Regions from separate parts of the Gordonia sp. C13 genome, predicted to be linked through region 2. Evidence: riboswitches for the same ligand, from Rfam matches in the RefSeq annotation. Region 2 holds a riboswitch; the other holds the start of a gene.
What was found. Region 2 has a riboswitch for cyclic di-AMP ahead of M1L58_RS16170 (transglycosylase family protein). Riboswitches for the same ligand answer to the same signal wherever they lie in the genome.
Positions count from the first base shown of each region.

Region 1: it holds a riboswitch for cyclic di-AMP, as region 2 does, so the genes downstream of both, M1L58_RS22710 (C40 family peptidase) here and M1L58_RS16170 (transglycosylase family protein) in region 2, are expected to answer to the same signal.

Region 1 is NZ_JALPSY010000046.1:7,063-14,210, reverse strand. Features, by position in the region: gene M1L58_RS22715 (DEDD exonuclease domain-containing protein) at 1-940, opposite strand, end outside; cyclic di-AMP (ydaO/yuaA leader) riboswitch at 1,612-1,842, shown strand; gene M1L58_RS22710 (C40 family peptidase) at 1,860-2,543, shown strand; gene M1L58_RS22705 (C40 family peptidase) at 2,741-3,760, shown strand; gene M1L58_RS22700 (hypothetical protein) at 3,770-5,173, shown strand; gene M1L58_RS22695 (glycosyltransferase family 4 protein) at 5,173-6,297, shown strand; gene M1L58_RS22690 (NADP-dependent oxidoreductase) at 6,551-7,148, opposite strand, start outside.
Region 2 is NZ_JALPSY010000021.1:45,526-52,673, forward strand. Features, by position in the region: gene M1L58_RS16135 (MFS transporter) at 1-1,792, shown strand, start outside; gene M1L58_RS16140 (DUF2771 family protein) at 1,789-2,322, shown strand; gene M1L58_RS16145 (cold-shock protein) at 2,362-2,775, opposite strand; gene M1L58_RS16150 (hypothetical protein) at 3,017-3,226, shown strand; gene M1L58_RS16155 (flavin reductase family protein) at 3,232-3,777, shown strand; gene moaA (GTP 3',8-cyclase MoaA) at 3,791-4,879, shown strand; gene M1L58_RS16165 (MoaD/ThiS family protein) at 4,891-5,139, shown strand; cyclic di-AMP (ydaO/yuaA leader) riboswitch at 5,394-5,593, shown strand; gene M1L58_RS16170 (transglycosylase family protein) at 5,599-6,234, shown strand; gene M1L58_RS16175 (helix-turn-helix domain-containing protein) at 6,346-7,148, opposite strand, start outside.

The sequences.
Region 1 (7,148 bases), on a different contig from region 2:
CGCGGACGGCCGCCTCCAGGGCATGGGAGCACTCGACGACGTCGACGCGCTCGGCGAGCAAGACCATCTCGGTGATGCGGCGCCGGGGGTCGCTGCCGGAGAAGTAGGAACGGACGCGGCGTCGGAGGTCCACCGCGGTACCGACATAGAGGACCTCGTTCGACGGCCCGCGGAACAGATAGACGCCCGGACGCGCGGGCACGCGGTCGGCCATCTGACGCTTGGCTCGCAGACGGGGATCGGTGCGCGGCAGATACGAGGTGAGTTCTCCGACCGTCGAGATGCCCTGGTTCCCGACGCGTTCGAGGAGACGGTGGAAGACCTCGACCGTGGCGCGGGCGTCGTCCAGGGCCCGGTGGGTGGGCCGGACGGAGACGTCGAAGAGTTCGGCCAGGGCGCTGAGCTTGACCGTGGGCGCCTCGTCGCGCGGCAGGATGCGCCGCGCCATCGTCACGGTGCAGAGGCTCAGGCTGAAGGGCCAGTCCAGGTGGAGCCGGAGGGCGTTCTGCCGTAGGAAACCCATGTCGAAGCGCGCATTGTGGGCGACCAGGATCGAGCCGCGGGCGAACTCGAGGAACGCCGGCAGCACGGATTCGATCCGGGGTGCGTCGGTGACCATCGCCGTCGTGATCCCGGTGAGCGTGACGATCTGCGGTGGGATGGCCCGGCCCGGATCGACGAGGGTGGCGAACTCGCCGATCACCTCGCCGCCGCGGATCTTCACCGCACCGATCTCGGTGATGCGGTCGTCTGTCGGGCTGGAACCGGTCGTCTCGAGGTCGACGACGACGAGGGTGGTGTCGAACAGGGCGCGATCGCTGAACTCGCTCGAGATGGCGTCGCCGTCGGTCGCCTGGTCGGCGGCCTCGAGGTCGGCGAAGGTCAGTTGTCCCGACGTCCCCTGTCCTGTGGCTGCACCACCACCATCTCTGCGCGTCACGAGGCGAACACTAGTTCGATGCACCGACACCGCGGATGTGACACCCCGATCGGCCGTTCCGTTTCGGGTCGGGGAGTGCGGATGGGGTGTTGGTCGACGTCGCTTGTTACTGATGTGACGCATGTGTCGAACAGTGTGCGAACGAGTTTGTCGGTGGTGCCCCCTAGTCTCCACCTCGAAGTGAGAGATCGGCGCCGACGGCACCGAATCTGCCCGCCGTGACCCGCCCGATTCGGAGTTCAAACCCCTCCGACGGCCAGATGAGATGGAGATCACACGATGCATGTTGACTGCGCGACCTGCCCGGCCCGCCCCGTCGCCTGTGACGGGTGCATGATGACAGTGCTTTTCGGCGGCCCGAACTGGGACGATGCACCTGGTGAAGGTGGAGCTTCGGTAACGGTGCAGGCCCTCGACGACGATGCGGAACTGGACCTCGCGATCGATGTTCTCCAGTCGGCTGCAATGGTCACCAGTGCCGCTGCACGATCTGCAAGAACGACGAAAACTGCACGTCAGACGCCTTTACGGGTCGTGTCCTCGACCGAGCTCCGCGCAGGCTGAAAATCGGTGGCGAATTGCGTGTCCGTTGCCTAGTGGACACAGCGCCGACGATTTCGTAACCTTCCTGAGACCTTTGCGGAGCGTCCCGCTTCAACAGAAGTGGTCCGCGAAAGTCACCGCTCAATCGTCCTCACGGGCGAACCGGGGAACCACTTACTTCGGGCAGCGTGGCCGGGTATGTCAGCACTGACATGACCAGGCAGGACTGTCCCGATCGGGGTGAATCGCGTCAACGCGCAACAGTGTCCTTCTGGGATCTGGCTGTGCCAAAAACGCGTAGGGCCACTCTTCCGGCCCGAACCCGACAGCTAACTCGGTCGGCGGTACAGGGAGAAACTGAAGGAGAACTCGCTTCGTGCCCAAACATCGTTTGGAACAGCCCAATCGTGGGAGCAAGGTTGCCAAGAAGGCGGTGATCGCTGGATCGATCACGCTCGGTTCGCTCGCTGCCGCGGCCGGCCCTGCTCTCGCAGCCCCGGTCGAGACCCCGCTCGGTACCTTCGAGATCCCGGCCCTGCCCGGTGAGAAGAAGGCTCCGGAAGCGGCCCCCGCGCCCAAGCCCGTCGCGAAGAAGTCGCCGGCTGCCACGGTCGAGATCCCCAACGTCGGCCAGTTCACCATCCCGGGTATCGGTCAGAACCAGATCCCGCAGCAGTTCCGTCCGCACGGTGGCGCCCCCCTCGGGCAGCCCCAGCTGACCGCCGGCCAGAAGGCCGTCAAGGCTGCGGAGAGCAAGATCGGCTCGCCGTACTCCTACGGTTCGGCCGGCCCCAACGCCTTCGACTGCTCGGGTCTCGTCTACTGGTCGTACAAGCAGGCCGGCAAGACCATCCCCCGTGACAGCTACGGCCAGCTCGGTGGCGGTCGCGCGGTCTCCTACAGCGAGGCCAAGCCCGGCGATGTGATGATCTTCAACGGTGGCGGCCATGCCGGCATCTACGTCGGAAACGGACAGTTCGTCCACTCCTCGACCTATGGCACGCCCGTGAAGCGCGACGCCGTCAAGGAATGGCAGCTCACCGGTATCCGGCGGTACTGATACCAACTGAACAAGAGCATCAGGAGAGGGCGGGTCGCGAGCTTTGTGCGATCCGCCTGATCCGGTCTCGGGGGCCATCGGGGGATGACAGGGTGGTCCGCGGGGGAGGAACGAAGCGGTAGAGGAGTGACTGAACCGTGCTTTCCGGGGAGGGACCAGTGAACGCGACGCGTCTTCGCGCTCGATCGGGCCCGGTGATGCTCGTCTTGTGTCTGCTGGCGGCGATGGTGACGGTCGTCCCGCTGACGACCGGCGGTGTCGGACAGGCTCAGGCCGCGCCCGCGCGATCGGCCGATCAGCTTCTCGATCGCTACAAGCAGCTCGGCACCGAGGCCGAGAAGACCACCGAGGCGATGCACAACGCCAAGATCGAGTACGACAAGCAGCGCTCGATCGTCACCCAGGCGAAGCGGGCCGCCGCCGACGCCCAGCGCAAGCTCGACATCAGCCGTGAGCAGCTCGCCTCCTACCAGGCCAGGGTCGACTCCATCGTGCGCGCCAGCTACCAGGGCGCCCGTGTCAGCGGGCTCTACGCCGTGATGGTCAGCGACTCGCCGCAGGCGCTGCTCGACCAGATGTCGGGACTCGACATGATCTCGCGGCAGGCCGCTTCCGACCTGACCGCCATCAAGAAGGTCCGCGCCCGCACCGCGGCCGCCAAGAAGGACGCCGACCAGACCGCGCTCGCGGCGTCGGAGGCCGTCTCACGCGCCGAACGGGTGCGTGGAGACCTTCAGACCAAGCAGGCCGACCTGCAGATGCAGGCGATCCAGATCCGCGCGATCTACCAGTCGATGACCGGCAAGCAACTCGCCGCCCTGCGCGGCCCGAAGTTCGACTTCGACCCGCGGATCGTCCCCAAGGGCACCGCCGCCGCGCTCGTCGCCGTGCAGGCAGCCCTCACGCGCATCGGTGATCCGTACGTGTGGGGTGCGACCGGTCCGAGCTCGTTCGACTGCTCGGGTCTGATGGTGTGGGCCTACAAGCAGGCCGGCAAGACCATCCCGCGGTCGAGTGAGGCGCAGATGGCCGGCGGTCAGCCGGTGTCCCGCGAGGACCTCAAGGCGGGCGACCTGGTCATCTACTACCCGGACGCCCACCACGTCGGGATGTACGTCGGTGACGGATACGTCATCCACGCCTCGACCTTCGGTGTCCCGGTCAAGGTCGTCCCGCTCGACGAGGCCGGTCCGTTCAACTCCGGCCGTCGGTTCTAGACTCCTCTGGTGGTTTCACTCCGCGGGCGTTGGCGCCCGACGCTCGCGTCCGCGGTGGTGCTGCTCGTCGGTGTGACCACCGGATGCGGCGGCCAGGCGCCGTCCACGGCCGACGGGTCGACCTCCGGTGGCACCTCCACGACGACCTCGACGCCGACCAACCCTTACGAGCAACAGCGCGCCGAGGGTGTGACGCGTCTGCTCGACGACCTGACCGGGACGATCACGTCGGGGGATGTGCCGAAGATCGGGTCGTTGCTCGACGATGCGTCGACCCCGGCCTTTAGAAGCCGCTGGGTCACCGCGGCCGAGAACTTCACTCCTCGGGCGTCTGGACGCGGCGACTCCGGCGGCCCGCTGCAGTTCGCACGCTTCCGCTACCAACTGGCCCCTACTGAGGAGGCCGAGACGCTGGTACCCGCCGATGTGCAGGGTCGCCTTGACGCGAACGGCAGTTCGGACGCCTGGGTGGCACCGGTAGAGCTGCGGTACGCCCTCGGTGGTGAACGCGCACCCGGTGTCGACGAACCCGAGGTCGTCGTGACGACCCAGTTCGTGGTCGCCCGCTACGGTGACGAGTGGAAGCTCGTCGGGGACACCGCGGCACTCGGCGAGGAGCCGACCCCCACCCAGCTGTGGGAACTGCCCGGACTGTCCGTCTCCGACGTCGCCACCGCAGGTGGGACGTCGGTGGTCACCCGCTACCTCCGCACCAGCGCGGCGGCGGCGAATCTGCCCGAGCTGCTGCCCGACGCCGTCGACGCGGTGACCGCCTTCTGGGGGGATTCGTGGGATCGACGCGCCGTGCTGGTGACCACCTCCGACCAGGACGAGTTCGCCGGCCTGGTCACGCAGGACGGCGGCGCGATCGGTGCGGCGGCCGCGGCGACCGTCTACAGCCGGGTGGACTTTCCCCGGCGTACCGCCATCGGCCAGCGTGTGGTCTTCACCCCGGCCGCCGACGATCTGGCCCCGCCGACCCTCGACGTCGTGCTGCGCCACGAGCTCACCCACGTCGCAGCCCGTGCGCAAACGGCTCTCGACGCCCCGCTCTGGATCACCGAGGGAGTGGCCGAATACGTCGGCCGCAAGGGCACCTACCGGCGTCTCGCCGACGCCGCGCCCGATCTGACCGAAGCGGTTCGGGCGGGGAACACGCCGACCGCGCTGCCCGACGATGTGGCCTTCGCGATTGACGGGCAGACCTCGCAGCTCGCCTACCAGAGCGCATGGTCGATGGCCGCCTACATCGCCGACCGTTACGACGAGGCGCGTCTGAAGAGGTTCTATCTCGGGGTCGCGGCGACCGCCGATCCGACTCGTCAGGACGCCGCCATCCGGGCCGCGCTCGGCGTCAGCCGCGACGAGCTCATCACCGGATGGGGTAAATGGCTCGACGGGCAGGTCGGCTGATGGCGCGAACCCTGTTGATCACCAACGACTTTCCGCCCCGACCGGGCGGGATCCAGTCCTACCTGCAGAACCTGGTCGACCTGCTCCCGCCGGAGGACATCGTCGTCTACGCGCCGCGGTGGCGCGGCCGATCGCACATCGACTTCGACGCCGAGGCGCCCTACCGGGTGTACCGCCATCGCACGACGCTGATGTTGCCGACCCCGTTTGTCGCCCGGCGTGCAGCGGAGATCGTTCGGCGCGAGCAGATCTCGACGGTCTGGTTCGGGGCGGCCGCGCCGCTGGCCGTCCTAGCGCCCGCGATGCGGCGCGCTGGTGCACAGCGCATCCTCGCGAGCACCCATGGTCACGAAGTCGGCTGGTCGATGCTCCCCGTCGCACGTCAGGTGCTGGGCCACATCGGTCGCCACACCGACGTGATCACCTTCGTCAGCCGGTACACCCGAGGTCGATTCGCGTCGGCCTTCGGTGCGCACGCGGCACTGGAATACCTGCCGCCCGGCGTCGACGTCGCCCGCTTCTCACCCGATCCTGTTCTGCGGCAGAAGTTCCGGGACCGCCACGAACTGGGGGACCGGCCGACGATCCTGTGCCTGTCGCGACTGGTGCCGCGCAAGGGACAGGACGTGCTGATCCGGGCGCTGCCGCTCATCCGTCGAACGATGCCCGACGCCGTCCTGGTGATCGTCGGCGGAGGGCCGTACGCGGAGAAGCTGCATGCACTGGCGACGCGGACCGGTGTCGAGGACCAGGTGATCTTCACGGGATCGGTTCCGGCCGAAGAACTCTCGGCGTACCACAACATCGCCGACGTCTTCGCGATGCCGTCCCGCACACGCGGGGGAGGGCTCGACGTCGAAGGGCTCGGGATCGTCTACCTCGAGGCGTCGGCCACGGGTGTGCCGGTGGTCGCGGGTCTGTCCGGCGGAGCACCGGAGACGGTCGTCGAAGGGGTCACCGGCACGACCGTGGACGGCACCGATGTCGACGCCGTCGCCCTGGCGATCCTGTCGATCCTGGGCGACCGGGCCGCTGCGGCTGAGATGGGCGCTGCCGGACGACGTTTCGTCGTCGACAATTGGCAGTGGAGTCAGATGGCCGCCCGGTTGCGGCAGTTGCTCTGAGGCTGCTGGCTCAGCCGGGGCTGAGATGCGCCCCCGAAATCCACCCCTGAAATGCGCCCCTGCTTTCCGCCCAGCGCAGAAATGCGCCCCTGAAATGCGCCCTCTACAGCGCCGCTGGCGACATATCGCTCGCGGTGCTGCGCTGGAGGGTCGTTCTCAGGGGCGCTTTTCGGGCCGGGGCGCAAATCGGGGCGGATCTCAGGGGCGCTTTTCAGCGAGGTCGACGCCCCGGCCCGGCGGCGGCGGGCGGTGCCTACGCCTCGGCCGACACCCGTACGACGATCTTCCCGCGCACGTGCCCGGACTGGCTGCGTTCGTGGGCGGCGGATGCGTCAGGCAGGTCGAAGACCTCGGCGATCTCCGGCTTGAGGTCGCCGGCGTCGCCGAGTCGGCCCAGTTCGGCGAGGTCCGCGGCGTCGGGACGAACCCACACGTACTCGCCCCCGAACTCGTCACGAGCGCGTGCATCGATGATCGAGGCGACCGTGCCGCCGTCGCGGAGAACGTCCGGCACCGAGTCGATTGCGTCACCGCCGACGTAGTCGAGGACGACGTCGACGCCGTCGGGCGCGAGTTCGCGTACCCGGTCGGCGAGACCGTCGCCGTACGTGGTCGGTTCGGCGCCGAGGCTGCGCAGGTAGTCGTGATTGGACTCGGAAGCAGTGCCGATGACCCGGGCGCCCAGCGACTTCGCGATCTGGACCGCGAACGATCCGACGCCGCCGGCGGCGGCATGGACCAGCACGGTGTGGCCCGACTGCACGCCTGCCCGGCGGATGGTCTGGTACGCCGTCAGTCCGGCGAGCGGCACGGCGGCAGCTTCTTCAAACGACCAGCCGGCCGGCTTGTGG
Region 2 (7,148 bases):
CTGGGGGCCGCCGCCCGGGCCGGGTCCCGGCCGCAACGCCTACCTGCCCCCGCCCACCCACAATCCCCATCTGCCGCCGCTCGACGACCGCGGTCAGCCGCAGTACGACGAGTCCGCGACCCGCGCGATGCCCGCCGACCACGGCCCGCGAACGCCCAAGAAGCTCACCGTGATGCGTGTCGCCGCGATGCGCAGCCGGGAACTGACGGGCAAGGGCATCGGCAAGATCCATCGGGCCGCGACCGCCGACGGCGCCGACCAGTCCGGCCTCACCGCGCTCACCCTGCCGGTGATCGCGAACTTCGCCGCCGACGCCGCAATGGCCGTCGCGCTGGCCAACACCCTGTTCTTCGCGGCCGCGACGGGTGAATCCAAGACCAACGTCGCGCTGTACCTGGCGCTGACGATCGCGCCGTTCGCGCTCATCGCTCCCCTGATCGGTCCGCTGCTCGACCGGCTCCAGCGCGGTCGTCGGATCGCGATGGCCGCGACCTTCGGTCTGCGCGTGATCCTCGCGCTGCTGATCATGGCGAACGTCCAGTGGAACGACGTCACGCAGCAACTCGAGTACGACCCGTGGGTGCTCTATCCGTGTGCGTTGGGCCTGCTGGTGCTGTCGAAATCCTTCGGCGTGCTCAAATCGGCGGTCACCCCGCGTGTGGTGCCCCCGACCATCGACCTGCCGCGGGTGAACTCCCGCCTGACCACCTTCGGTTTGATCGGCGGCACGATCGTCGGCGGCGCGGTGGCCGCGCTGATCGAGATGCTGCTCGGCAAACTGCTGCCGCTGCATCTGCCGGGGGCGATGGTGTGGCTGGCGGTCGTCGCCGCGGCCGGCGCCTACCTGTGCATGCGTATCCCGTCGTGGGTCGAGTCGACCGAGGGCGAGATCCCCACGACCCTGACCTATCACGGCGAACCCGCCCGCTCGAGCGTGCCCGAACACGAGCCGACCAGTGCCCGCGAGGGCGCCAAGATGCTCGCCGCCAAGATGCGTCAGCCGCTCGGCCGCACGGTCGTGGCCGGCTTGTGGGGCAACGGCACCATCCGCATCCTCACCGGCTTCCTGACGCTGTTCGTGGCCTTCTACGCCAAGGCGCAGCAGGGCGACGCGTCGGACTGGACGCAGCTGCTGCTGCTCGGCGCGGTCGGTGCCGCGGCCGGTATCGGCAACATGCTCGGCAACGGCGTCGGCACCCGGCTGGAGCTGAAGAACCCGCCCGGCATCATCGTCTGGGCCACCGCAGCCTGCTTCGCCGTCGCGGTCCTCGCGGCGATCTTCGGCAACATCCTCTTCGCGGCGGTCGCCGCCCTGGTCGCCTCGGGCACCAGCGCGATCGGCAAGGTGTGCCTCGACTCGTCGATCCAGGACGATCTGCCCGACGAATCGCGCGCGTCGGCCTTCGGTCGTTCGGAGACGGTCCTGCAGCTGTCGTGGGTCTTCGGCGCCTCGCTCGGTGTGCTGCTGCCCCCGACCCTGTGGATCGGCTTCACCGTCGTCGCCGTGCTGCTCGGGCTGGGCCTGGTCCAGACCGTGATGACGACCCGTGGATCGTCGCTGGTGCCGGGCCTGGGCGGTCGGCGCCCCGACCACGCCGCACCGACGGTCGCATTCCGGGCCGCCGGCTCGGACGCTGCACCCCGCACCGGCCCGGGATCGGCACCCACCCGGGCGCATACCCAGCGGCCGACGACCACACGGATGCCGTCGACGGCACCGTTCCCGAACTCCGGTGACCGGGCACCCGGAGACCGCCCCGCCCCCGACCAGACAGGACATCGCCGACCGTGATCAGCAGTGGTGAGAAGAAAGCTCTTTCGATCATCGCGATCGTCGTGGTGGCGTTCGTCGCAGTCGTCGGCGTCTCGGTGTTCCTGCTGACCCGCAACTCCTCGCACGACGACCGGCCGTACCTCCACATCGCCGTCGGCAAGAACCTCTACACCGTCGAGCCGGTGCGGTGGTGCGACCTGATGCTCGACGAATGCGACCCGCCACTCGGCACGTCGCAGCGCGAGGCTCCCCGGGTTCCGGTGGCGGTCGGCGACACGGTGATGCTGTCGGTCTCCGGCGACATCGCGAAGGGCCCGTGGAACCTCGCGGCCGTCTATTGGACGCCGAAGGGACTCGTCGAGGACGAGCAGCCCCAGGCGTCCGGTGAGACCTACACGGTAACGCTGAAGACGGCACCCGAATACGTCCTGCTGGGCGTCACCGTCTACCCGGCGTCGGCCCGGCTGACACCAAACGATGAGATCATCCCGCGCGGCGTGCTCGCAGCGCAGACCGCGCCGGAGAAGTTCCTGCAGTACCTGGGCTGACGCCGCGCGGCGTCGGGCTCAGTGCTCGACGAACGGAGCTCAGCTCTCGAGTTCGCGAGCGACCGCGCGAACGACCTCGGAGATCCGCTGCGCGGTCTTGCGGTCGGGGTAACGTCCCTTGCGCAGATCCGGCTGCACCTTGCCCTCGAGCAAGGTGATCAGATCGGCGACCATGCCGTGCAGCTCGTCGGGGGTGTGGCGCTTGGTCTCCTTGCGGGCGGCCTCGCGCACGTTCTTCGACACGCTCGGCGCGGGATCGAGAACCTTGACGCTCAGTGCCTGCGGCCCGCGGCGACCGGCAGCCATGCCGAACTCCACGCGCTGCCCCGGCTTGAGGGCCTCCACCCCGTCGGGCAGGGCGGACGAACGGACGTAGACGTCCTCACCGCTCTCCTGAGCGAGGAAGCCGAAGCCCTTGTCCGCGTCGTACCACTTCACCTTGCCGGTCGGCACTGTGCTCACCCTCATCTGTACGTCGTAGATCTCTAGCTGATCTGCCTGTCACAACAAAAGACGCCGTCACCCATCACACGACCCACGGCGGAAAGTCCGTATGGGCCCAGACGGATGCAAGGCGCCTGCTGCGCCCCATGGTAGCCAACACCCCACCCCGCGGTCACACCATTACCTCCGCCCTACCGGTCAGCCCCTCGCGCGGCGTCGCGCTCCCGGAGTGTGCATTACCGTGGACGACATGCAGAAGACGACGTCCCCGCGGTTGCTGCAGGCAGCCATGGTGATCTTCGCGATCGGACTCATCGCCCTCGTGGCCCTGTTCGTGACCCCGCTCGTCACCGACGGCGACACCGCACCGACCTTCGTCTACCTGTTGACCATGTGCGCACCGCTGGGTTTCCTCCTCGGCCTGGTGTACGCACTCCGTGCCGGACGCCGAGCCAGGTGAGGACCGTGACCGCGACCATCGACACCTCCCCAGAACTTGCCCCCGTCTCCGACGCCAAGGCCCTCCGGGCAGCGTTCAGCTGCTTCCCCAGCGGCGTCGTCGCGGTGTGTTGCCTTCAGGGTGAGGGAGATTCGACCACGCTGATCGGAATGGCGGCGAGCTCCTTCACCACCGTCTCTCTCGAGCCTCCACTGGTATCGGTCTGCGTCCAGAACACGTCGACGACGTGGCCGCAGATCCGTACCGCACCGGCCATCGGCGTGAGCGTCTTCGCCGGCGACCAGACCGATGTCTGCAAGCAACTCGCCGGTCCGTCGGAGCGACGGTTCGACGGCATCACGCCGCTGCGCACCGACGCCGGGGCGGTCTTCGTCCCCGACGCTGCCGCCCATCTGTCGTGCACCATTCACAACGAGATCCAGGCCGGTGATCACACCGTCGTGCTGCTGGAGATCAACACCTTGCGCGCCGACCCCACGGTCGAGCCGCTCGTGTTCCATGCCAGCACCTTCCGAGCTCTCGAGGCCCGCAAGGACCCGAACGCCACGTGATCCGCAGGACAGCGTGAGCACGGTAGGACTCGGGATCCCCACGCCACGGTCGATGACGGCCGGGGCGCCATCCGACGTGCCCACACGCGGGCCGCTGCGCGACACGTTCGGGCGGGTGGCGAAAGACCTGCGGGTCTCGGTGACCGACCGGTGCAATCTGCGCTGCACCTACTGCATGCCGGCCGAGGGACTCGACTGGATGCCCAACGACGCGGTGCTGAGCGCCGACGAGCTGATCCGCGTGCTGACGGTCGCGGTCCGGGACCTGGGGATCGAACGCATCCGCTTCACCGGCGGTGAGCCCCTGCTGCGTCGCGACCTCGAGCAGGTCATCGGCGCCGTGTCCGCCCTGCCCCAACGGCCCGAGATAGCGATGACCACCAACGGGCTGGGTCTCACCCGGCGGATCGACGGCCTCGTCGCCGCCGGACTGAACCGCATCAACATCTCCCTCGACACCATCGACCGCGAACGATTCGCCGAGATCACCCGGCGCGACCGGCTCGACGACGTGCTGGCCAGTCTCGCCGCCGCCAAGCGCGCGGGTCTCGACCCGGTCAAGGTCAACGCCGTGATCCCCGACCGTGCCGACCTCGACGCGATCCCGGACCTGCTCGCCTACTGCCTGGAACACGGCTACGAGCTGCGCATCATCGAACAGATGCCCCTCGACGCCGACCACGCCTGGCAGCGGACCCGGATGGTGACCGCCGACGAGATCCTCGCGACGCTGCGCACACGGTTCGATCTGCTGCCCGATCCCGCACCGCGCGGCAGCGCCCCGGCAGCCACCTGGATCGTCGACGGCCATCGGACGTCGCGGGGCCCGGCGAAGGTCGGCGTGATCGCCTCGGTCACCCGTCCGTTCTGCGGTGACTGCGACCGCACCCGGCTCACCGCCGACGGGTCACTGCGCAACTGCCTGTTCGCCTCGTCGGAGACCGATCTGCGCGCCGTGCTGCGCACGCTGCCCGACGACGAGGTCGACGCCGCCGTCGCCGCGCTGTGGCGCACCGACATGTGGCAGAAGGCTCCTGGACACGAGGTGAACGCCGCCGGCTTCGTCCAGCCGACGCGGCCGATGTCCGCCATCGGCGGATAGGCTCGGCCCCGATGAACCTCACCGTCCGCTTCTTCGCCGCTGCTCGCGCCGCCGCCGGTACCGAGTCGCGTGTCGTCGACATCGACCCCGCGACCACCCTCGCCCACCTCGAGTCGACGCTGTCTGCCGGCAACGCCGAACTCGCAAAGGTACTGGAGCGCTGCTCTTATCTCCGCGACGAGATCGCCTTCACTGACCGTTCACTCCAGCTCGGCACCTGCTCGACACTCGACGTCCTTCCCCCGTTCGCCGGTGGCTGACACCACAACCACCGTGTGACCTTAGTCACATAACGGCGCGGTAACGAGATGGCCACGGGAGCGCATCCGGCCCGATGAACTGCGATGACGCCGAAAGTTGGTCGGGAGACCAGGTTCTGAAGAAAAAATAAGTTGCGTACAAGCAGGTGAATCGGCCGATCGAACGACGTACTGTACGAAGCGACCTTCTCGAAGGTCACGGTAAGGAAACAGAACATACGTCCCGCCGGCCGCGCCGAGCCTCGCTCCGCCGGAGGGTACGACCGCACGAAATCTAGGAGCGAGGACGGGGGACCCAACCTCATCCCCTGAGACCGGGCACCACACCAGGTGTCCTAGGGGTTAAGTCCCAGGCGCAGAACCGTGATTAATAAATCCCGGTGACGCACTGGGGCCGAGCAACCTCTCGCTCGAACCCGACAGCTGACTTCGTAGGCGCGTGGAGAGAGGAATCGATCTATGTCCGGACGTCACCGCAAGCAGACGACCAGCTCGACCACCAAGACCTTCACCAAGGTCGCCCTCACCGGCGCCGTCCTCGGTGGCGGAGCCGCCCTTCTGGGCACCGGTACCGCGAACGCGGCAACCGATGCCGAATGGAACCAGGTCGCCCAGTGCGAGTCCGGCGGCAACTGGGCCATCAACACCGGCAACGGCTACCACGGCGGCCTGCAGTTCTCGCCGAGCACCTGGAGCGGCCACGGCGGCGGCGAGTTCGCCCCGACCGCCGAGCAGGCCACCCGCGAGGAGCAGATCGTCGTCGCCGAGCGCGTGCTCGCCTCGCAGGGCAAGGGCGCATGGCCCACCTGTGGCGTCGGCCTGTCGGGCCACACCCCGCGCACCGCTCCGAGCGATGTCCCGGCCCCGATCGTCAAGAAGCTCCAGGACGGCAACGGCAGCTTCAGCCTCGTCAAGGCTCCTGAGGCCAAGACCACCGACGACGTCGCCAAGCAGGTCACCTCGGTTCTCACCGACGCCGGTGTGAGCCCCGAGGTCGAGAACCTCTGGAACGCCGCCAAGAACAGTGGTGTCTCGCTGAGCCCGGAACAGATCAAGCTGTTCAACGACAACAAGCACCTGCTGCCCAACCCCTGACGAGTAGCAGCCCTTACCTGTAGCGGCTCGGACACAATCCGCAGCGCACAGAGGGACCCAGACGAAGGGCCCCGCACGATGACTGATCCGTGCGGGGCCCTTTTCCAATTCTCAGGTGGCTTCCGACAGCCCGGCGGCGTCGGAACCCAGGACCTGCAGTAGGGCGAGCGCCTCGGCGTCCGCCGAACCCGCCGGCGCACTGTAGAGAACCAGATGCTGGTCCCGCTCGGCGAGCTCCAGCGAATCGCAGTCGACCGTGATCTCTCCGACGACGGGATGCCGCAGGGTCTTCCGGAGCGTCGGTGCGGCCGCGACGTCGTGCTGGTCCCACAGCCGGGCGAACTGTGCGCTGCCTTCCCGCAGATCCTCGACGAGACCGACGACCGCCGGGTCCGATGGATAGCGGGTCGCCGCCAGCTGCAACCTCGCGACGACGTGGTGGCGGAACTCCGCGCCGTCGGAGATGCCGTACAGCGGCGCGGCGTCGTCGGTGAGGAACGCCCGGCGCGCGAGGTTGCGATCGGCCGGGCCGAGTTCGCCGAAGTCCTCCAGAAGCGCGGCCGCCAGGTCATTCCAGGCGAGAACCTCGAAGATCGCCGACATCACGAATCCCGCGGTCTGCGGCATGCGGTCCAGCAGTGCGACGATGCTCGGACGCACGTCCCGCCGGTGGAGGGCGGTTCGCAGTGGAGCTGTTCCGGCGAGCATGTGCAGATGGTCGGACTCCTCGTCGGTGAGCAGCAGCGCTCCGGCGATGCCGACGAGCACCTCTGCCGACGGCCGGGGCGCGCGGCCCTGCTCGAGCCGTACGTAGTACTCGGTCGAGATGTGCGCGAGCACCGCGACCTCTTCCCGCCTCAGCCCCGGAGTCCGACGCCGCGTACCGGCCGGCAGACCGACGTCCTCCGGCTGCA